DNA from 2 places in the Amycolatopsis thermophila genome. Region 2 is predicted to be linked to the other one. Evidence: riboswitches for the same ligand, from Rfam matches in the RefSeq annotation. Region 2 holds a riboswitch; the other holds the start of a gene.
The links. A riboswitch is a leader RNA that binds a small molecule or an ion and turns the genes downstream of it on or off. The one in region 2 is predicted to bind thiamine pyrophosphate.
Positions count from the first base shown of each region.

Region 1: it holds a riboswitch for thiamine pyrophosphate, as region 2 does, so the genes downstream of both, FB470_RS16295 (thiamine ABC transporter substrate-binding protein) here and thiO (glycine oxidase ThiO) in region 2, are expected to answer to the same signal.

Region 1 is NZ_JAUSUT010000001.1:3,277,820-3,288,215, forward strand. Features, by position in the region: gene FB470_RS16260 (AAA family ATPase) at 1-588, shown strand, start outside; gene FB470_RS16265 (methylated-DNA--[protein]-cysteine S-methyltransferase) at 593-1,102, opposite strand; gene FB470_RS16270 (DNA-3-methyladenine glycosylase 2 family protein) at 1,123-2,628, opposite strand; gene ychF (redox-regulated ATPase YchF) at 2,734-3,816, shown strand; gene FB470_RS16280 (hypothetical protein) at 4,235-4,876, opposite strand; gene FB470_RS16285 (hypothetical protein) at 5,280-5,531, opposite strand; gene FB470_RS16290 (4a-hydroxytetrahydrobiopterin dehydratase) at 5,596-5,886, opposite strand; TPP riboswitch at 5,920-6,030, shown strand; gene FB470_RS16295 (thiamine ABC transporter substrate-binding protein) at 6,053-7,093, shown strand; gene FB470_RS16300 (ABC transporter permease) at 7,069-8,691, shown strand; gene FB470_RS16305 (ABC transporter ATP-binding protein) at 8,694-9,704, shown strand; gene FB470_RS16310 (ABC transporter permease) at 9,701-10,396, opposite strand, start outside.
Region 2 is NZ_JAUSUT010000001.1:2,867,280-2,877,675, forward strand. Features, by position in the region: gene FB470_RS14260 (DUF6932 family protein) at 1-345, opposite strand, end outside; gene FB470_RS14265 (SGNH/GDSL hydrolase family protein) at 430-1,236, opposite strand; gene FB470_RS14270 (DUF3159 domain-containing protein) at 1,459-2,112, shown strand; gene FB470_RS14275 (N-acetylglucosamine kinase) at 2,218-3,135, opposite strand; gene FB470_RS14280 (SIS domain-containing protein) at 3,132-4,139, opposite strand; gene FB470_RS14285 (GntR family transcriptional regulator) at 4,267-4,995, shown strand; gene FB470_RS14290 (hypothetical protein) at 5,163-6,065, shown strand; partial or broken gene FB470_RS14295 (thiamine phosphate synthase) at 6,411-6,518, opposite strand; gene thiE (thiamine phosphate synthase) at 7,088-7,744, opposite strand; TPP riboswitch at 7,776-7,884, shown strand; gene thiO (glycine oxidase ThiO) at 7,882-8,988, shown strand; gene thiS (sulfur carrier protein ThiS) at 8,988-9,188, shown strand; gene thiG (thiazole synthase) at 9,193-9,954, shown strand; gene FB470_RS14320 (MarR family winged helix-turn-helix transcriptional regulator) at 10,041-10,396, shown strand, end outside.

The sequences.
Region 1 (10,396 bases), 410 kb from region 2:
GCGGCGGCCACCGAGCGGTTGCGCCCGCTCGAGGAGGAGTTCGCCGAGCTGGACGCGCTGACCGACGTGGTCAACGGGCGCGGGCAGAACGCGCGGAAGATGTCGCTGCGGTCGTACGTCCTGGCGGCCCGGCTGGAAGAAGTGGCCATCGCCGCGACGGCGCGGTTGCAGACGATGAGCCAGGGGCGTTACTCGTTCGTGCACTCCGACGAGGCCGGATCGCGCGGGACGAGGGGCGGCCTGGGCCTGGACGTGCTGGACGACTTCTCCGGCACGATCCGGCCGGCGAAAACCCTGTCCGGTGGGGAGTCCTTCCTCGCGTCACTGTCGCTGGCCCTCGGGCTGGCCGACGTGGTCGCGGCGGAGACCGGCGGCTCGCTGCTGGACACGCTGTTCGTCGACGAGGGGTTCGGCACGCTCGACTCCGAGACCCTCGACGTGGTGATGAACATCCTCGACGAGCTGCGGGCCGGCGGCCGGGTGGTCGGCCTGGTGTCCCATGTGGAGGAACTGCGGCAGCGGATCCCGACCCGGTTGCGAGTGCGCAAGTCCCGCACCGGATCGAGTTTGGAGCTGCAGATGGCGTGACTTCTCAATCGCGGTAAGGGGTTTCGTGGTCGAGCAGCCACCGCTTGACGTCGACGCCCCACCGGAAGCCACCCAGTGCGCCGCCGATGCGGAGCACCCGGTGACAGGGCACGAACAGCGCCGCGGCGTTGCGGGCGCAGGCCGAGGCCGCGGCACGGATGGCGGCGGGACGGCCGGCGAGCGCGGCGTACTCGGTGTAGGTGACCGGTTTGCCGGCGGGCACCGTGCGCAGCACGTCCCACGCGTGCTGCAGGAACTCGCCCGAGCGCTGGCGCACCGGAACGTCGTCGATCGCGTCGAGCTCGCCCTCGTGGTAGCGGCGGACCGCGGTGCTGACCGCACCGAGGTCCCGCTTCTCCTTCAGGTCGGACGGGCGCAGGGAGGGGGAGATCTGGGGAGTGAGTGTGTCGAGGTCGGCTGTCCAGCCCGAGGCCAGGACGGCGCCGTCGCTCGCGACGATGGCGGTGAACGGGCCGACGGGGGTGGCGGTCGTGGACCAGTGGGCGATGCTCATGTCGGTTCTCCTTACGGGGTTCAGGCTTGGCTGGAGCGCCACAGGTACATGCCGGCGTAGGACCGCCAGGGTCGCCAGGCCTGTGCGCGTTCGGTGAGGGCCGGGATGTCGTCGGCGATGCCGAGGGCTGCGGCGCCCTTGCGGAGCACCAGGTCGCCCGTGAGGAGCACGTCGGGGGCGCCGAGGACGCGCATCAGCACGTAGTCGGCCGTCCAGGAGCCCACGCCGGTCAGCCCGAGCAGTTCGGCTCGCAGTTCGCCGGCATCGCGGCCCACGTGCACGTCGACGTCGCCGGACGCGAGCGCGGCGGCGGCGCCGAGGATGGCGTCGATGCGGCGCTTGGGTCCGCGGAGCACCTCGTGGCCGCGTTCGGCGACCGCTTCGGCGGTCGGGAACAGCAGGATGTCGTTCTGCCAGGGCACCGGGTCGCCGAGCGTGGCGGTGAGCCGGGCCGCGGCGGTGCGGGCGGCGGCGACCGAGACCTGCTGCCCGAGCATCGCGCGCAGCACGAGCTCCGGGCCGTCGGCGGCGCCGGGGACGCGGATGCCCGGGGTCGCGGCGACCGCGGGGGCCAGCGCTGGGTCGGCGCCGAGCACGCGCGCCACGGCCTCGGGGTCGGCGTCGAGGTCCAGCAGGCGGCGGGCCCGGGTGACCGCGGCGCCGAGGTCCCGGACGTCGGCGAGCTGCAGGTCGCAGCGCACGTGCCCGTCCTGCGGGGTCAACGTCACCGACGCGGCGCCGTGGGGGAGCCGCAGGGTGCGGGTGTAGCGGTGGTCGTCGGCGGACTCGACGCCGGGCACCGCACGGGCGGCGAAGAAGCCGAGGATCCCGGCGGCGTCGAGCGGCGGGCGGAACGGCAGGCGCAGGGACAGGCGCGTCCCGGCTGCCGTGGCCGCGTCGGGCTCGGCGGTGCCCGCCCGGCGGCGCGCCGTGGCGGCGGCCGTGCGCAGCTGGGACGGGGTGCGGGCGAAGACCTCGCGGATCGTGTCGTTGAACTGCCGGACGCTGGCGAACCCGGCGGCGAACGCGACGTCGGCGAGCGGCAGCTCGGACAGCTCGATCAGGAGCCGCGCCGAGTGCGCGCGGTGCGCGCGGGCCAGGGCCAGCGGTCCTGCGCCGAGTTCGGCGGTCAGGACCCGGCCGAGTTGCCGTTCGGAGTAGCCGAGCCGGCGGGCCAGGCCGGGCACGCCCTCGCGCTCGACGACGCCGTCGGCGATGAGCCGCATCGCGCGGGCGGCCAGGTCGGCGCGCACGTTCCACAGGGGCGAGCCGGGCACCGCGTCGGGCAGGCAGCGCCGGCACGCCCGGAAGCCGGCGGCCTGCGCGGCCGCCGCGGTCGGGTAGAACCGCACGTTCTCCTGGCGGGGCGTCAGCGCCGGGCAGGACGGCCGGCAGTAGATGCCGGTCGTGCGCACGGCCGTGATGAACTGGCCGTCGAAGCGGGCGTCGCGTGACGTGACCGCGCGGTAGCAGCGCTCGGTGTCACGCCAGAGCGCCTGCTCGGCTGGTGCGGCGGTGGCTGTCATGCGTTCGATACTGCCAGCAGGTCAGCCGCCCGACTGGCGGAAATCCGACATGGCCGTGAACGGGCGGCCGGGCCGGGTGGCGGGCCCGCCCCGTAGACTGCGGGCGTGAGTCTGACCCTCGGTATCGTCGGCCTGCCCAACGTCGGCAAGTCGACCCTGTTCAACGCGCTGACCCGCAACGACGTGCTCGCGGCGAACTACCCGTTCGCGACGATCGAGCCCAACGTCGGTGTCGTGCCGCTGCCCGACGCGCGGCTGGACAAGCTCGCCGAGATGTTCGGCTCCGCCCGGGTCGTCCCGGCGACCGTGTCCTTTGTGGACATCGCGGGGATCGTGAAGGGCGCCTCCGAAGGTGCCGGGCTGGGCAACAAGTTCCTCGCCAACATCCGTGAGGCCAACGCGATCTGCCAGGTCATCCGCGTGTTCGACGACCCGGACGTGGTGCACGTCGACGGTCGCGTCGACCCGTCGTCGGACATCGAGACGATCAACACCGAGCTGATCCTCGCCGACCTGCAGACCCTGGAAAAGGCGCTGCCGCGGCTGGAGAAGGAAGCCCGGACGAAGAAGGAGAACCGGCCGGCGCTCGAGGCGGCGCAGAAGGCGAAGGAGATCCTCGACAGCGGCCGGACTCTGTTCTCCGCGCAGAAGGAGATCGACACCGCGCTGCTGCGGGAGCTGAGCCTGCTGACGCTCAAGCCGTTCCTGTACGTCTTCAACGCCGACGAGGGCGTGCTGACCGACGAGGCGAAGCGCGAGGAGCTGACGAAGCTGGTCGCCCCCGCCGACGCGGTCTTCCTGGACGCGAAGGTCGAGGCCGAGCTGCTCGAGCTGGACGACGAGGAGTCCGTGCGGGAGCTGCTGGAGTCGGTCGGCCAGACCGAGCCGGGCCTGCACGCGCTGGCCCGCGCCGGGTTCCACACCCTGGGCCTGCAGACCTACCTGACCGCGGGCCCGAAGGAGTCGCGCGCGTGGACGATCCCGCAGGGAGCCACCGCGCCCCAGGCCGCGGGCGTCATCCACACCGACTTCGAGCGCGGCTTCATCAAGGCCGAGGTCGTCTCCTACGACGACCTGATGGAAGCCGGCTCGATGGCCGCCGCGCGCTCCGCCGGCAAGGTCCGGATGGAAGGCAAGGACTACATCATGGCCGACGGCGACGTGGTGGAGTTCCGCTTCAACGTCTGACCCCGTCTTCGCCCGTGGCGCGACCACGGGGCGCGGTCGCGGTGGCGCGCGACGCGAACTGGCCAGGCTGGGGGAGGCCGGGTCACGGCTGAGCCGGTGCAGCGTGAGCGGTGCGCTGCTGGCGGCTGCCGGGCATCGGGTGCCGCGACGGTGCGCAGGCTGCGGATGGCCGGCGAGTGTCGAGCCGGGGCGTCACGTCCGGCGAGTGTCGAACCGCGGCGTCACGTCCGGTGACTGTCGAACCGCGGCGTCGCACCCGGCGAGTGTCGAACCAGGTCGTCACATCCGGCGACTGTGGAACCAGGGCGCCACATCCGGCGACCGTCGAGCCGGGCGTGACAAGAGGAATCCCACGGACCACGAAAAACGCCCAGGCCGGGGGGACCTGGGCGTTTCACGCGGGACCACGAAATGACGATCAGCACGTGACCGTGATGGGGCCGCTCGCCTCGAAGGACACGTGCACGTGGTCGTAGTGGTTGGCGGTGGCGCTGCCGCGGTCTTCCATCGTCGACCAGCCGCTGCCGTCGTTGTAGCGCTGCCGCCAGATCACGTACGTCACGTTGAACTCCGACTTGTGCGCCAGCACGTAGTCGGCCAGCTGGTTGCCCGTCGCGGTGTCGACCATGAAGTCGAGCGCCAGACCGCTCGGGTGGTCGCTCGTGCCGGAGCGGCCCGCCCGGCCGCCGACCTCGTCGACACCGAACTTCGCCTTCAGGTAGTTGCCCACGGCGGCCACGTGGGGCTTCGTGCCGGCCAGGACCGTCGAACAGGCGTTGGCCGCCTTCGTCGTGGTCTTCGGCGGCGGCGACGGAGTCGTCGACGTGGACTCCGGGGTCGATTTGGTCGTCGTCGTCGTCGGCTCCGGTGACGTCGTCGCCGGCGGGGGCGGCGGTGGCGGGGTGGCCGTGCTGCTCGACGTGCTCGCGGGGGCCGAGGACGCGGGCAGCGGGGCCATCTGCGCGGCCATGCCGGCCGTATCCTGCCGGCTGAAGTTACCGGTCAGCCACACCGCGAAACCGAGCACGAAAGCCGCGGCCAGGCCGATCGCCAGCGGCATTCTCAGCGATTTCGCTTTGGATCTATGTCGACCCACCATTGCGGAAGATCACCATTTTCGGGGAGGGGACTTTTCGGCCGTTCGGGGGATGGCCGCCCGTCAGATTACGAACAGGACACGAAGAAGTCACCAGCGAGTGGTCATGGACACAGATCGACAAAGCAGGAAAAAGGCCCGCCGGAACATCCGGCGGGCCTTGGACCAGCTGGTCAGCCCAGCATGGCGAGCACGAGAACGGCGAGCAGGGTGACGGTGGTGGCCACACCGGTGACCCAGGCGCGCTGGACGGGTGTGAGGGCGGGCGAGCTGTTCATGGCGACCTCGGTGATGAGCAGGACCTTTCGCGCGTGACAGCGTCCGCGACGCCCGCAGTGTTACGACCCGGGTGCCCCTGTGACCGAATTCACTCCGAATGCCCGCGATGCCGGGCGGTGTACCAGAACACCCCGCCCGCCGCGGCGATCATCAACACGAACGACAACGTGCCGACGACGACCGCTCGCGTCTCGCCCGGCGGGTCGACGGCCACGCTGCTGTGGTTGCCCCGGTCGGCAGGCGACGGCGCGTCCACGGCCTGCGCCGTCCCGGCGAGTACTCCCAGCAACACGGCGACGGCGGCGCCCACGCCCGCCAGTCGCGCGACAACCTTTCTCATGGTGCGTTCCCTCCACCCAGGGCAACGCACGAGACCGGCCGCGATGTTGCCGGTTCGACCTAGATCACAGCGAGTCGATCGTGCTGTCGATCTGCTCGGCCAGCGACACGTCCTTCGCGGTGATCCCGCCCGCCGAATGCGTGCTGCACCGGAACGTCACCGTGCGCCACCGGATGTCCATGTCGGGGTGGTGGGCGACGCTCTCGGCGATCTCGGCGACCCGGTTGACCACGGCGATCGCCTGCGGGAAGTCGGCGAGCTCGGCCGTGCGCTCCAGCGCGTCACCCGCGCGCTGCCAGTACGGCAGCTTGTTGAGGGCCTCGGAGATCTCGCTGTCGCTCAGTAGTTCCGCCATGTGCTCCATGGTGGTACGAGGCCGGGTACGCTGCACGGTTGCCACGGGAGTCCGGTCGTCCGGACTGAGAGGCGGGGTAGAGCCCGCGACCGTTCGCACCTGATCCGGATCATGCCGGCGCAGGGAGGGCCTCGACCTTTCTCGCCGGACCGAGCGAGGAGTGGTCATGAGTATCCGCACCGGCGTCCTGGTCGGCCTGGTCGCCGCCCTGACCGCGGGCTGCAGCCTGGCCGGAAACGACACCCACGACGGCCCGTCGACCGTCACGCTGGTCACCCACGACTCGTTCGCCGCCCCGCAGCAGGTGCTCGACGCCTTCAAACAGCAGACCGGCATCACGATCAACGTCGTCAAGAAGGGCGACGCGGGCGCGCTCACCAACGCGCTCGTCCTGACGAAGGCCAACCCGATCGGCGACGCGGCCTACGGGGTCGACTCGACGTTCGCCTCCCGCGCGCTCAGCGAGGGCGTCTTCGCGCCCTACACCAGCCCCGAGGCCGACCGCGGCCCGCAGCGCTACGCCGTGGACTCCGAGCACCGCCTGTCCGCGGTCGATGTCGGCGATGTGTGCGTCAACATCGACACCACCTGGTTCGCCGCGCACGGCGTCCCCGAGCCCGAGACCTACGACGACCTGGTCAAGCCCGAGTACAAGGACCTGGCGGTCGTGGAGAACCCGGCCACCAGCTCCCCGGGCCTGGCGTTCCTGCTCGGTACCATCGCCCGCTACGGCGAGCAGAACTGGCAGAACTACTGGACCCGGCTCAAGGACAACGGCGTGCGGACCGCGGCCGGCTGGGAGGAGGCCTACAGCCAGGACTTCTCCGGCTCCTCGGGCAAGGGCCCGCGGCCGATCGTCGTCTCCTACGCCTCCTCGCCCGCCGCCGAGATCGGTGACGACGGCAAGCCGCGCACGAAGGCGCTGCTGGACACCTGCTACCGCCAGGTCGAGTACGCCGGCGTGCTGGCCGGCTCGCCCAACGCCGACAAGGCGCAGAAGGTGATCGACTTCCTGCTGTCGCAGCAGTTCCAGGCCACGGTGGCGGACAACATGTACGTGTACCCGGCGCGCGAGGGAGTGGCGTTGCCGCACACCTGGACGACCGCCGCCCCGTTGCCGCCCAACCCGGCGAGCCTCCCCGCCGACGCCGTGCAGGCCGGGCGTGAGCGGTGGATCGAGCAATGGCGCTCCTTGCTCGGCCAGTGAGCCGCACCGGGCTCGGGCTGGCGGCACTGGCCGTGCTGCCGCTCGGGTTCCTGGTGGTCTTCTTCGCCTGGCCGGTCGGGGCGATCCTGCGGCTGGGCTTCGTCGACGGCGGCGTGCTCGGCGCGCTGGCCGAGGGCGAGACCTGGCGGCTGGCCTGGTTCACGGTCGCGCAGGCGGCGGGCTCGACCGCGATCGCCGTCGTCGCCGGCCTGCCGGTGGCGTACCTGCTGGCGCGGGTCCGGCTGCCCGGCATCCCGGTCGTGCGCACGCTGGTGCTCGTCCCGTTCGTGTTGCCGACCGTGGTGGTGGGCCTGGCGTTCCGGGCGCTGTGGACCGACGGCGGCTGGCTCTCGATCGTGCTGGCCAACGCGTTCTTCAACGTCGCCGTCGTGGGCCGCACGGTCGCCGGGCTGTGGGCCGTGCTCGACTCGCGCGCCGAGGACGCCGCCCGCGCTCTCGGCGCGTCCCGCTGGCGCGCGTTCCGGTCGGTGACGCTGCCCGCGCTGATGCCGGCGATCACGTCGGCGGCGGCGGTGGTGTTCCTGTTCTGCGCCACCAGTTTCGGCGTCGTCCTGATCCTCGGCGGTGCGCGCTACCGGACGCTGGAGACCGAGATCTACCTGCGCACCGAGAACCTGCTCGACCTCACCGGTGCGGCGGCGTTGTCGCTGGTGCAGATCGCCGCCGTGCTGGCCGCGCTCGTGCTCGGCGCCGCGGCGCGCCGCCGCCGGGAGAGCGCACTGCGCCTGCGGTCGCGGCGGGAGACCGCCCGCAGGCCGGCCGGCGGGGAGTGGGCCGTGGTCGGCGCCGCCGTGGCGGTGCTCGGGCTGCTGCTGACGCCGATCGCCGCGCTGCTGGTGCGGTCGCTGTCCACCGCGGACGGCTGGAGTCTCGCCGGGTACCGAGCGCTGTCGAGCACCGGCAACGACGGCACGCTGCAGGTGTCCGGCTGGGAGGCGGCGATGAACTCGCTGCGCACCGCGACCGACGCGACGGTGCTCGCGATGATCATCGGGGTGTCGGCGTCGGTGCTGCTGGTGGCCTTGCGCCGGTCGCCGGGCCGGCTCGCGCGCGGGGTCGGCGAATCGATGGACGCGGCCCTGATGCTGCCGCTGGGCGTGTCCGCGGTGACCGTCGGCTTCGGGTACCTCGTCACCCTCGACGCGCTGCCCGGTGACCTCCGCCGGTCGCCGCTGCTGGTGCCGCTGGCGCAGGCGTTGGTGGTGATCCCGCTGGTGATCCGCACGGTGCTGCCGGTGGTCCGCTCGATCGACGACCGGCTGCGGCAGGCCGCGGCGACGCTCGGTGCGAGCCCGGCGCGGGTGTGGCGGGAGATCGACGTGCCGCTGACCTTCCGCGCGGTGGTGGCCGCCGCCGGATTCGGGTACGTCGTCGCGCTGGGGGAGTTCGGCGCGACGAGCTTCCTGGCGCGGCCGCAGACACCGACGCTGCCGGTCGCGATCGCGGCGCTGATCGCGCGGCCCGGCCAGCTCAACAACCAGATGGCGTACGCGGCGTGCGCGCTGCTGATGCTGGTCACCGCGGCCGCGGTGATCGTGATCGACCGGCTCGCGTCCGGCCGGGTGGGGGAGTTCTAGCGATGGCGTTGACCGTGTCCGGCCTGACCGTGCGGTACGGCTCGTTCACCGCCGTGTCGGGCGTGGACCTGGAGATCGCCGACGGCGAGGTGCTCGCGCTGCTCGGGCCGTCCGGCTCCGGCAAGTCGACGCTGCTGCGTGCGATCACCGGCCTGGAGCCGATCACCGCGGGCAGCGTGCGCTGGGACGGCGCGGACCTCGTCCGCGTGCCGGTGCACCGCCGCGGGTTCGGGCTGGTGTTCCAGGACGGCCAGCTGTTCCCGCACCGGGACGTGGCCGGGAACATCGCGTTCGGGCCGCGCATGCACGGGATACCCGCCGCCGAGCGCGCGGAGCGGGTCCGCCGGCTCCTCGACCTCGTCGGGCTGGCCGGCTACCAGAAGCGGCGGGTGACCGAGCTCTCCGGCGGCGAGGCGCAACGGGTCGCGCTGGCCCGCGCGCTCGCGCCCGAACCCCGCCTGCTGCTGCTGGACGAGCCACTGTCCGGTTTGGACGCCGGGTTGCGCGAGCAGCTGGCCGTCGACCTGGCCGAGTTGCTGCGCAGCGCGAAGATCACCGCCCTGCTGGTCACGCACGACCAGGAGGAGGCGTTCACGCTCGCCGACCGGGTCGCAGTGCTGCAGGCCGGGAAGATCCGCCAGGCCGGGGCGGTGCGCGAGGTGTGGCACCGGCCCGCGGACGAGGGCGTGGCGCGGTTCCTGGGCGTCACGACGGTGGTCGACGGCAAGGCCGCGGACGGGATCGTGCGCTGCCCGTTCGGCGACGTCGCCGTGCCCGAGGCGGCCGACGGTCCGGTGCGGCTGGGCCTGCGGCCGGGCGGACTGCGGCCGGCGGCGCAGGGCATCGCCGGCGAGGTGCTGAGCAAGGTGCACCGCCGCGACCACGTCCGCCTCTCCGTGCGCACGGGCGCCGGCACGGTGGACGCGATCGCAGCGGTGTCCGCCGACGTGAACCCGGGCGACGAGATCCGCCTCGCGCTCGACCCGGACGGCGTGGCCCTGCTCGGGTCCTAGCCGTCCTTCGTGGACAGGCGCGCGTAGGCCAGCGACAGGCCGATCAGGATGTAGCACGCGGCGCGGATCGCGCCCTCGCCCAGCTGATCGGCGGGGATCGGGTCGCGCAGGATGTCCGCGATCGCGTCCCACGACTTCGGCAGCAGGAACGGGTGCAGCCAGTCCACCGCCGACAGCAGGAGCAGCACCGTCGACACCACGGTGCCGGCCAGCACCGACACCACCACGAGCATCGGGTGCTCGGTGCACGCCGAGATCGCCAGCGCGATCGCGCCGACCGCCCACAGCTGCAGCGTCACCCACGCCGCCGCCAGCGCGACCCGGCCCAGCGCGTCGACGAACGACAACGTGGTGCCGGACAGCGTGAACAGCGATCCGGTGCCGTTGATCACCAGCCCGGTCAGCATCGCGACCACGGCCATCAGCAGCGCCGCGGCGAGCGTGAAGGTGGCGACCCCGAGCGCCTTCATCAGCAGCAGCCTGCTCCGGCTCACCGGCGCGAGCAGCAGCCCGCGCAGGGTGCCCACGGACGACTCGCCGGCCAGCGCGTCGCCGGCGGACATCGCGGTGATCAGCGGCAGCATCAGGTTCAGCGTCACGCCGAGCGTCGCCAGCGGCAGGACCAGCGCGTTCCCCGCCGCGGCGGTGAGCAGCGGGTCGCCGCCACCGTTCCCGCCGCCCGGTCCGGCGCC
Region 2 (10,396 bases):
GGGCTGCCCGACGATCACCCCGCGCAGCGTCACCAGCCCGTACAGCGAATCCCGCACCCGTCCGGTCATCCGCTTCAACCCACCCCAGTCGTCCGGCAGCAACACGACGTCGAGCCCGCTGGGCACGTCCGGGGTGCGCGTGATGAACTGCCCGCCGATCCAGGCGCGGCCGCTCGGAATGGTCCGGGCGACCGCGCCGAGATAGCTGTTCAGAGCGCTGAACAGGATCTCGCGGGCGTTCTGGTGCGGCGCGTCGAAGACGAGACGTTCGTAGATGTCGGCCACGTCCGCACGAAGCCGCCCAGGCGGAAGAACCCCCTCGGGGGTCCAATGGGGCAGCGGCATGTCATGAAGTTATCAGCGACGCGCGGCGTCGCCGTTGAGGGTGGTGGCGCCGACGGCCGGGGCCCCGCGACCGACCGGTGATGGTCAGCTCGCCGAGGCGCGCTCCTCCGACACCGGCGGACCGGCCACCACGAACGGCGTCAGCTGCGGCCGCTTCGGCGACAGCCCGTCGCCCATCGACTCGCCGCGCAGGTGGCGCCGGATCCACGGCAGCAGGTGCGTCCTGGTCCACGCCAGGTCCGACCGGCGATTGGCGATCCAGTCCGGCCGCACCTCGACCAGCGGCCACGGCTCGCGCCAGTCGTCGGCCGTCGGAACGCCCAGCACCTCGGCCGCGCGCAGCGCGATCCGACGGTGACCCTCCGCCGTGAAGTGCAGCCTGTCGTCGCTCCACGCGCGCGGGTCGTGCAGCACGTCCATCGCCCACAGGTCGACGATCTTCGCGCCGTGCCGGGCCGCGCTGGCCCACAGGTGCGCGTTGTAGATGCCGATCTTGCCGCGCAGCACGCTCATCACCGGCAGGTGCTTGGTGTCCGGCCCGTTGAACACGAGCACGTCGATCCCGGCCGCGCGCAGCTTGCCGATCACCTCGTCGAGCTGGGCCGCGATCTCGTCGACGTCCGAGCCGGGCACGATCACGTCGTTGCCGCCCGCGCACAACGTGACCAGGTCGGGTTTGAGCTCGAGGGCGATCGGCACCTGTTCCTCGACGATCTCCGCGAGCATCTTCCCGCGCAGGGCGAGGTTGGCGTACTGGAAGCCGGGCTGCCCTTCGGCCAGGATCTCGGCGAGCCGGTCGGCCCAGCCGCGGAAGGTCCCGTCCGGATTGAAGTCGTTGAGACCTTCGGTGAAGCTGTCACCCAGCGCGACATAGCTGTCGTACTCACGCACGCTGCCGTCCCCTTTCGCCAGCACCTGTTGATCGCCCCTCGAACAACTCAGCAGGATGCACCCGTAATCCCGACCTACGCCACCGTCGGTTCAGCGCAAGCTCACAGTCCCTTGTGTTGTCGGCCTCCTGAGCTTCTCCATTACCACCTCTTTGCCCGGACGCTGTGGTGAAGATCTCGATGGTAGCTGCCCGCACCGACGGTTTTGGGGCACGCTGTAGGGGTGACCGAGCAAGCTGTGCCCCGACGGGAGTCGCTGGGCAGCATCCTGGGTGGTCGCCAGGGGGCGGTCGACGCGAGCCTGCCGCCGCTGGCGTTCGTCGTCGGCTGGCTGGTCGCCGGTTCGTCGATCGCCTGGGGGTCGGTCGCGGCGATCGCGGTGGCCGTGGTGGTCGGTGTCGTCCGCCTGGTGCGGGGTGACAAGGCGCGCGCCGTCGTGGTGAGCCTGGCGGCGGTGATCGTGGCCGCGCTGATCGCGCTGCACACCGGGCGTGCGCAGGACTTCTTCCTCATCCAGGTGCTGTCCAACGTGGCGAGCGCGTTGCTGTGGGTGGCCAGCGTGGCCGTCCGGTGGCCGCTCCTGGGCGTCGTGGTCGGGGTGCTGCTCGGGCAGAAGACCCGCTGGCGCAGGGACCCGGAACTGCTGCGGGCCTACTCGCGGGCCAGCCTGGTGTGGTCGCTGCAGTACGTGCTGCGGGTGGTCGTCTACCTGCCGCTGTGGTGGGTGGGCGAGCTCGTGGCGCTGGGCGTGGCGCGCACGGTGCTGACCTGGCCGCTGCAGGCGGTGACGATCGCGGTGAGCGGCTGGGTGCTGTACCGGACGCTGCCGGAGGAACACCCGGGCCTGCGCGTCGTGCGGCAAGCTGCGGACAGGTAAGAGCCCCCGGCGAGGGGGAGGTCCGGGGGCCGTCCACACCGTACGCCCGTTGAGACGCCCGTCACTTGTGCTCCCGCCACGAAAAACGTCCGGTTCTTTGGTCGGTCAGCCCGCGCGACGGGCCGCTGCCTCGCCGAACGCCTCGACGGCGGCGAGCCAGGCCGCGCCGTACACGCCGTCGGAACTGGTCCGCACCTCGAGCCCGGACAGCTTCGCGCGCACCCGCTCGCCGACCTCGGTGCCGGGCCCGAGGACGCTGCCGACCAGCACGACCGGGGTGTCCTCACCCGGTTCGCGGGTCGCCAGGGCGGTGCGGACCAGCAGGTCGGCGCCGCGCTCGACGATGTCCGCGGCGGCCGGGTCGTCCACCGCGACCAGGGGTGCGAACCGGGCGAGGCGGATCGGTGGCTCGGCGTTGGTGACCGCGATGAGCCGCCGCCACGCCCACCGCCGGTCGGTGGCGTCGACGTCCGCCTCGGCGAGCACCGCCGTGGCCAGCGGGCCCAGTTCGCCGTCGTGGCCGAGCGCGGCCAGCGTGGCGCGCACGGCCTCCCGGCCCAGCCAGAACCCCGACCCTTCGTCGCCGAGCAGCCAGCCGTAACCGCCCTCGGTGGCGACCATGCGGCGCTTGCGGATCCGGCCCGCGATGGACCCGGTGCCGGCGATCAGGACCGTCCCGTCCGGGGCGTCGGTCGCGGAGGCGAACGCGACCTCGGCGTCGGTCAGGATCAGCACGCGGTCTAGGCCGACGTCCCGCAAGGTGCGGTCGAACAGGGCGGCGACCTCGGGGTCGGTCAGCTTCGCGGTGCCCGCCATCCCGATCACGCAAGCGCTTGCGCGCCCGGGGAACTCCGCCGCCGCGCGGATCGCCGCGGCGAGGTTCGCGACCGCTTCCGCGGGCGGGTGCGAGTTCGGGTTCGCGCCACCGGCCCGGCCGCTGCCCAGCACGCTGCCGTCCGCGCCGACGGCGAGTGCGCGGGTGGAGGTGCCGCCCGCGTCGACGCCGAGGACGAACGCCGTCATCGCGTCCTGGTCACCTTGTTCAGGCCGCGCGGGCGGTCCGGGTCGAAGCCGCGGGCGAGCGCGAGCCCGAGGGCGATCCGCTGCACCGGCAACACCTCCAGCACGGGAGCGAGTTCCTCGGTCACGGACGGTACCGGGATCCGCACCGCGGCGGGCACCTCGTCCGCGGAGGAGCCCAGCGCGAGCACGTCGGCGCCGCGTTCGGCGACGGCCGTCAGCACGTCCCGCAGCGCGGCCCCGCCGCGGCCGGCGCCGGTGATCGCCAGCACCGCGGTCTCTTCGTCGACCGCGGCCACCGGGCCGTGCAGCAGGTCGGCCCCGCTGTACGCGCGGGCGGCGAGGTAGCTGGTCTCGGCGAGCTTGAGCGCCGATTCCAGCGCGGTCGCGTAGGAGTAGCCGCGGCCGGTGGTGATGATCCGGTCGACGAAGCGGTAGCGGTCGACGGCGCGCTGCACGTCCACGTCGAGAGCCTGCCGGGCCAGCGGCTCGATCTCCGCGGCGGCTGAGGCGTCGCCGCCTCGCACGGCGTCGACGAGCAGGTACAACGCGAGCAGGGTGGCCGAGTACGTCTTGGTCGCGGCCACCGCCGTCTCGGTGCCGGCGCCGATGTCGACGGCCAGCTCGGCGGCGCCGCCCAGCGGGGAGGACGGCGTGTTCGTCACCGCGACGGTCAGCGCGCCCTGCTTGCGCGCGGTCTGCGTGAACTCGAGCAGGTCCGGTGAGCCGCCGCTCTGGCTGACCGACACCAGGAGCACGTCGCGCAGGTCCGGGCGTGCGCCGTACAGGGTCACCGTGGAGGGTGAGACGAGCCCGGCGGGCAGTCCGAGCAGGACTTCGATGAGGTACTTCGCGTACAACGCCGCGTGGTCGCTCGAGCCCCGGGCGGCCAGCAGGGCGAACCTCGGCGGGCGCCGGGCGATGGCCCCCGCGACCTCGGCGATCTCCCCGCGGCGGGCCACCAGTCCGCCGAGGACGGCGGGCTGTTCGGCGATTTCCGCGGCCATGTGCTGTCCGGGGTTGCTCATCGTTGATCCCTTCGAAGGTCTAGACCAATGCTACCCCGGGCGCGGTCCCATCGGGAAAGGGTAGTTTCATCCTGCGCCGCAGGCGCGGTTCGAGGAGGAGTCGGTCATGTTGGAGTCAGCCACGCGCGGTCAGCGCGAGCCGAAGTACTGGGCGTTGAAGCAGCACCTGCTCGATCTGCTCGAGACGATGCCGCCGGGGTCCCCGATCCCCACCGAACGCGCGCTGGCCACCGAGTTCGCGGTCTCCCGCACCACCGTGCGGCAGGCGCTCGCCGATCTGACCGCCGAGGGCCGGCTGCACCGGGTGCAGGGCAAGGGCACCTTCGCGGCCGAGCCGAAGCTGGCGCAACGGCTGCAGCTGTCGTCCTACACCGAGGACATGCGGGCGAAGGGGCGCGAACCGTCGTCGCGGTTGCTCGAGGTCGAGGAGCTGACGGCCGAGCCCGAGCTGGCGAAACTGCTCGGCATCCGCAACGGGGCGAAGGTGTTGCGGATGCGCCGCCTCCGGCTCGCCGACGGTGAGCCGATGGCTCTGGAGACCACGCACCTGCCGCTGGGCCGGTTTCGCGGGCTGCGCAAGCACGTGTCCGAGGGCGGTTCCCTGTACGCGGTGTTGCGGGAGCACTACGGCGTGGAGATGGACAGTGCCGAGGAGACGATCGAAACCGCGCTCGCCGGTCCCCAGGAGGCGGATCTGCTGGGCGCCGACGTCGGCACGCCCATGCTCCTGCTGTCCCGGCATTCGTTCGCCGCGGACGGGAAACCGGTCGAATTCGTGCGGTCGATCTACCGGGGTGACCGGTACAAGTTCGTGACCACGCTGTCGCGTCCGTAATCTCCCAAGATCCCTTGCGGTGTCAAGGGATTGTTAACCCCAGAGTGTCCACTGTAGACGTCGAGAGTGGCATGCGTCACCTTCCGGCAACGCTGGGAGCATCTCAATCGACAAACACGTTGGACACGATGGGGTTACACGAGAGGGAGAGCGAACACACCGCGATCATGACCGAGGAGAAGGAAGAGAGCAGCGAGAAGAAGGCTGGGCTGTCTCCGGCGCAGGTGGTGGCGTCGGCACTGGCCGCGGTGACGGCTGCCTTCCTGGGCTCCACCCTGGGCGTGGCGGGGACGGTCATCGGCGCCGGGATCGCGAGCATCGTGACGACCGTGGGCGGCGAGGTCTACCTCCGGTCGCTGCGGCGCACCCGCGCGGCGGCGCGCAAGACCGCCGAGCTGCTGGCCGTGTCGGAGATCCGCCAGCAGACGCGGGTCATCCCGCCGCCGGCCGCGCCGCGTTCGACGCACCCGCTCATCCGGCACCAGCAGAACGGGGCGGTGCAGCGCAGGCAGGCGGCGCAGCTGACGGACGTGCAGCGCACGCGGATCGTGCATCCGGTCGCGCCGTCGCTGTCGGGGCCGACACGGCGCATCCCGACGGCGGGGCAGGGCGGTTCCGGGGGTGGCGAGAAGACGGTCTTCATCCCGAAGGCGCCGGTGGCCGAGACCGCCGCCGAGGCGCCGCCCGCGGACGGGAAGAAGCCCTGGTGGAAGACGCGGTGGACGCTCGCGGCGGCCACCAGTATCGCCGCGTTCGTGGTCGGGATGCTGGCGATCACCGGCTTCGAGGCGGCCACCGGCAGCACCGTGTCCGGCGGGAACGGCACGACGCTGGGGCGGGTGGTCGGCGGCTCCGGCGGCGAGCACACGACGAAGCCCCAGGTCACGACGGTCACCGAGAGCTCCTCGCCGCACGACCAGAAGGCGCCGGCGAGCAGCAGTTCGAAGCCGGCGACGTCCCGCTCGCAGGAGCAGACCCAGTCGGCCGTCACGACGACCCCGAGCACCAGCGTGCAGGAGGAACCGTCCGGCGCGTCCGAAACCGCCACGACGGCGCCGAGCAGCCCCTGAGAGCACGACCGTGGAACGGGCCCTTCGCAAGATCGCGGAGGGCCCGTTGTCTTGGGATCGGGCGAGCACTTCCGGCGGCTGCCGCGCGTCGAGCGCGGGTCGGGCTTCGCTGGTGGCCTGCCGGCGGTGGAGGGCTGGCGTCGCGGTCCAGCCCGGTGAGACAGCTGGGTCACGCGCCGCTGCCCGGGATCGCTCGTAGCGGCCACTGCTTCCGGCGGCCGGCCCGCGGCGGTCGCGGGCGGCGCCGCCCTGCCGCGGGCGCCGGCGGGCGCGGGTCGGGGGTCGGCCAGCTCGCGCCGCCGGGCACCTCGGGCGGCCACTCCGCACGTGGGGCGTGGGTGCTGGTCAGGGCAGCTGCGCCCGCAGCGCCCGGGCGGCCGCCCCGGGGTCTTCGGCCTCGCTGATCGCCCGCACCACCACCACGCGCGACGCGCCGGCCGGGGCCTGCGGCGGTTGTTGCGGGTCGGGCTTCGCTGGTGGCCTGCCGGCGGGTAGAGGGCCGGCGTCGCGGTCCAGTCCGGTGAGGCAGCTGGGTCACGCGCCGCCGCGCGGGGCGTGGGCGCCGGTCAGGGCAGCTGCGCCCGCAGCGCCCAGGCTGCCGTCCCGGCGGCTTTGGCCGCGGTGATCGCTCGCACCACGACCCCGCGCGACGCGCCGGCCGCCGGGCCTGCGGCGGTTGTTGCGGGTCGGGCTTCGCTGGTGGCCTGCCGGCGGGTGGAGGGCCGGCGTCGCGGTCCAGTCCGGTGAGGCAGCTGGGTCACACGCCGCCGCGCGGGGATCGCTCGTAGCGGCCAAGGCTTCCGGCAGCCGCTCGGCGGGGGGGCGCGTCCGGCAACCGCCCCGCAGGGGCGCGGCCGCCAGCCGCCCCGCGGCGGGGGCGGGCCCGGCGGGCGCCCTGCGGCGGGCGCTGGGTCAGCAGCGGCCTCCGGTGGGCGCGGGTCGGCGGGCGCGGGTCGGGGGTCGGCCAGCTCGCGCCGCCGGGCGCTCGGCCACCCACTCCGCGCGTGGGGCGTGGGTGCTGGTCAGGGCAGCTGCGCCCGCAGCGCCCGGGCGGCCGCCCCGGGGTCTTCGGCCTCGGTGATCGCCCGCACCACCACCACGCGCGACGCGCCGGCCGCCAGGACCTCCGGCAGCCGCTCCGCGTCGATGCCGCCGATCGCGAACCAGGGCCGCTCGGCGCCGGACCCCGCTGTCGCCCGCACCAGGTCCAGGCCGGGCGCCGGGCGTCCCGGCTTGGTGGGCGTCGGCCAGCAGGGGCCGGTGCAGAAGTAGTCCACGCCGTCCTCCACGGCCGCCGCCCGGGCCTGGGGGACGTCGTGCGTCGAGCGGCCGATCACCGGCTCGTCGCCGATGATCCGCCGCGCCAGCGGCACCGGCAGGTCGTCCTGCCCCAGGTGCAGCACATCCGCGTCCACCACCGACGCGATGTCCGCCCGGTCGTTCACCGCCAGCAGCGCGCCGTGCCGCGCGCACGCCTCGGCCAGGACCTCCAGCGCCGCGAGCTCCTGCCGGGCCTCCAACGGCGCCCCGCCGCGCTTGTCCCGCAGCTGGATGATGTCCACCCCGCCGCCCAGCGCGGCATCCGCGAACTCGGCCAGATCCGGCCGGTCCCCGGTGCACAGGTACAGCCGCGCCCCGTCGAGGCGCTTCCTGATCTCGTCACCACTCAGCCCTGGCATGGCCCGAACCCTATCTCGCGCGTTAGGGTGGTGATGTCCGCACGGGAGCCCGAGCCACGGGCTGAGAGGGAGCTGCCAGCGCTCCGACCGTGGAACCTGATCCGGATCATGCCGGCGCAGGGAGCGTGAAAGCACTCATGACCCACCACCACGTAGCCGTCGTCGGCGGCGGCGTCATCGGCCTGTCAGTGGCCTGGCGTGCCGCGGCGGCCGGGCACCGCGTCACCGTCGTCGACCCCGCGCCCGGCCGCGGCGCGTCCTGGGTGGCCGGCGGCATGCTGGCCCCGGTCACCGAAGCCTGGCCCGGCGAGGAAGACGCCCTCGCCCTGGGCGAGGCGTCCCTGCGGCGCTGGCCGGAGTTCGCGCAAGCGCTTGCCCTGGACGCCGGCGACCCCGGCCTGTCGGACGCCGGCACCGTCGTCGTCGCGCTCGACCGTGGCGACGCCGACCAGCTGGAGGTCGTCGCCGGGTACCTGCGGTCCGTCGGCCGCGAGGTCGAGCAGGTCACCGGACGGCGGCTCCGTTCGCTCGAACCCGGGCTCGGCCCGGTCCGCGGCGGCCTGCTCGTACCCGGCGACCTCGCCGTCGACAACCGGAAGCTCCTGCGCGCACTGGAGGCCGCCGCCCTGCGGCACGGCGCCGAGTTCACCGGTGACCAGGCCATCGCCGTCCAACCCGGCCGCGTCCGGACCGCGCACTGCGAGGTGCCCTGCGACGTCGTGGTGATCACCGCCGGTGCCGCCAGCGCGAAACTCCACCCCGTGCTCGCGCGAGGTGTCCGCCCGCTCAAGGGCGAGATCCTGCGCCTGCGCGCCCGCCGCACGAGCCTGCCACCTCCCACGCGCACGGTGCGCGCGGTCGTCGAGGGGCGACCGGTGTACCTCGTGCCGCGCGCGGACGGCGAACTCGTCCTGGGCGCCACCCAGTACGAGGCCGGTTTCGACGAGACGGTCACCGCGAAGGGCGTCCGCGAACTCCTGGAGAGCGCCGAGCGCATCTTCCCGAGTGTCGGGGAGTACGAGCTGGCCGAGGTCGCGGCGGGTCTGCGCGCGGCGAGCGTCGACACGCTGCCGTTCATCGGTGACCTGGGCGACGGTGTCCTGGCCGCGACCGGTCACCACCGCAACGGGCTGCTGATGGCGCCGGTCACCGCCGACGCGGTGCTGGCGTTGCTGGCCGGGGAGAAGCCGCCCGAGGAGGCGCTCGCGGCGGACCCGGCACGGCTGGGAACAGGAGGGGTCTGATGGAAGTGCAGGTCAACGGAGAGTGGCGCGCGTTCGACGACGGCGCCACGGTCGCCGAGGTGTTGCGGGCGATCGACGCGCCGGAGCGCGGGGTGGCGGTCGCCCTCGACGGACAGGTCGTGCGCCGCGGCGAGTGGGCCGCCAAGCCCGTGCCGCCCGGCGCCCGGCTGGAGATCCTGACGGCGGTGCAAGGTGGGTGAGGTCATGTTCGACGGCGACCAGCTGGTGATCGGCGAGCACAAGTTCGGCTCCCGGCTGATCATCGGGACCGGTGGTGCGGGGAACCTGTCCGTGCTGGAACGGGCGCTGGTGGCGTCCGGCACCGAACTGACCACGGTGGCGCTGCGCCGCGCCGACGCCGAGGGCGGTTCGGGTGTCCTGGATCTGCTGCGCCGCCTGGGCATCCGGCTCCTGCCGAACACCGCGGGCTGCCGCAGCGCCGCCGAAGCGGTGCTGACCGCGCGCCTGGCCCGTGAGGCGCTGGAGACCGACCTGATCAAGCTCGAGGTGCACGCCGACGAGCGCACCCTGCTGCCCGATCCGGTGGAGACCCTGGACGCGGCCGAGCAGCTCGTCGCGGACGGGTTCACGGTGTTCGCCTACACCAACGACGACCCGGTGCTGGCCCTGCGGCTGGAGGAGGCCGGGTGCGCGGCGGTGATGCCGCTGGGCGCGCCGATCGGCACCGGGCTGGGCATCCGCAACCCGCACAACATCGAGCTGATCGTGGCCCGCGCGGGCGTGCCGATCATCCTCGACGCGGGCATCGGCACGGCGTCGGACGCCGCGCTGGCGATGGAGCTGGGCTGCGACGCGGTGCTGCTGTCCACCGCGGTGACCCGCGCCCAGGACCCGGAACGGATGGCGTACGCGATGCGCTCGGCGGTGGTCGCGGGGCGGCTGGCACGCGCGGCGGGGCGCATTCCGCAGCGCTTCTGGGCGCAGGCGTCCAGTCCGCCGCGCTGAATTCCCCGCCTTCACCTCGGTTCGCCCCGTGGAGCACGTATGGTTTAGCGCACCCCGAGCGGTCGGCGAGGTGAAGGAGCTCGAGAGTGGTTGAGTCAACCGAGGACGTCGCTGGGCGGCTGTTCCTGGCTGTCGGCCGGCTGTCCCGGTCGTTGCGGCAGGCGGGCACACCCGGTCCGGGCCACGGCTCCATCTCGGCGCTGTCGACGCTGGTCGCCACCGGGCCGATGCGGCTGGGCGACCTGGCGGCGAAGGAAGGCGTGGCGGCCGCGACGATGTCGCGCATCGTCGCCTCGCTGGTCGACGCGGGCTGGGCGAGCCGCGAGCCGGACCCGGTCGACCGCCGTGCCTGGCTGGCCACGGCCACCCCGGAGGGCGAGCGCATGCTGCTCGACCTGCGGTCCACGCGGGTGCACGAGCTGCAGAAGCGGATCGACCGGCT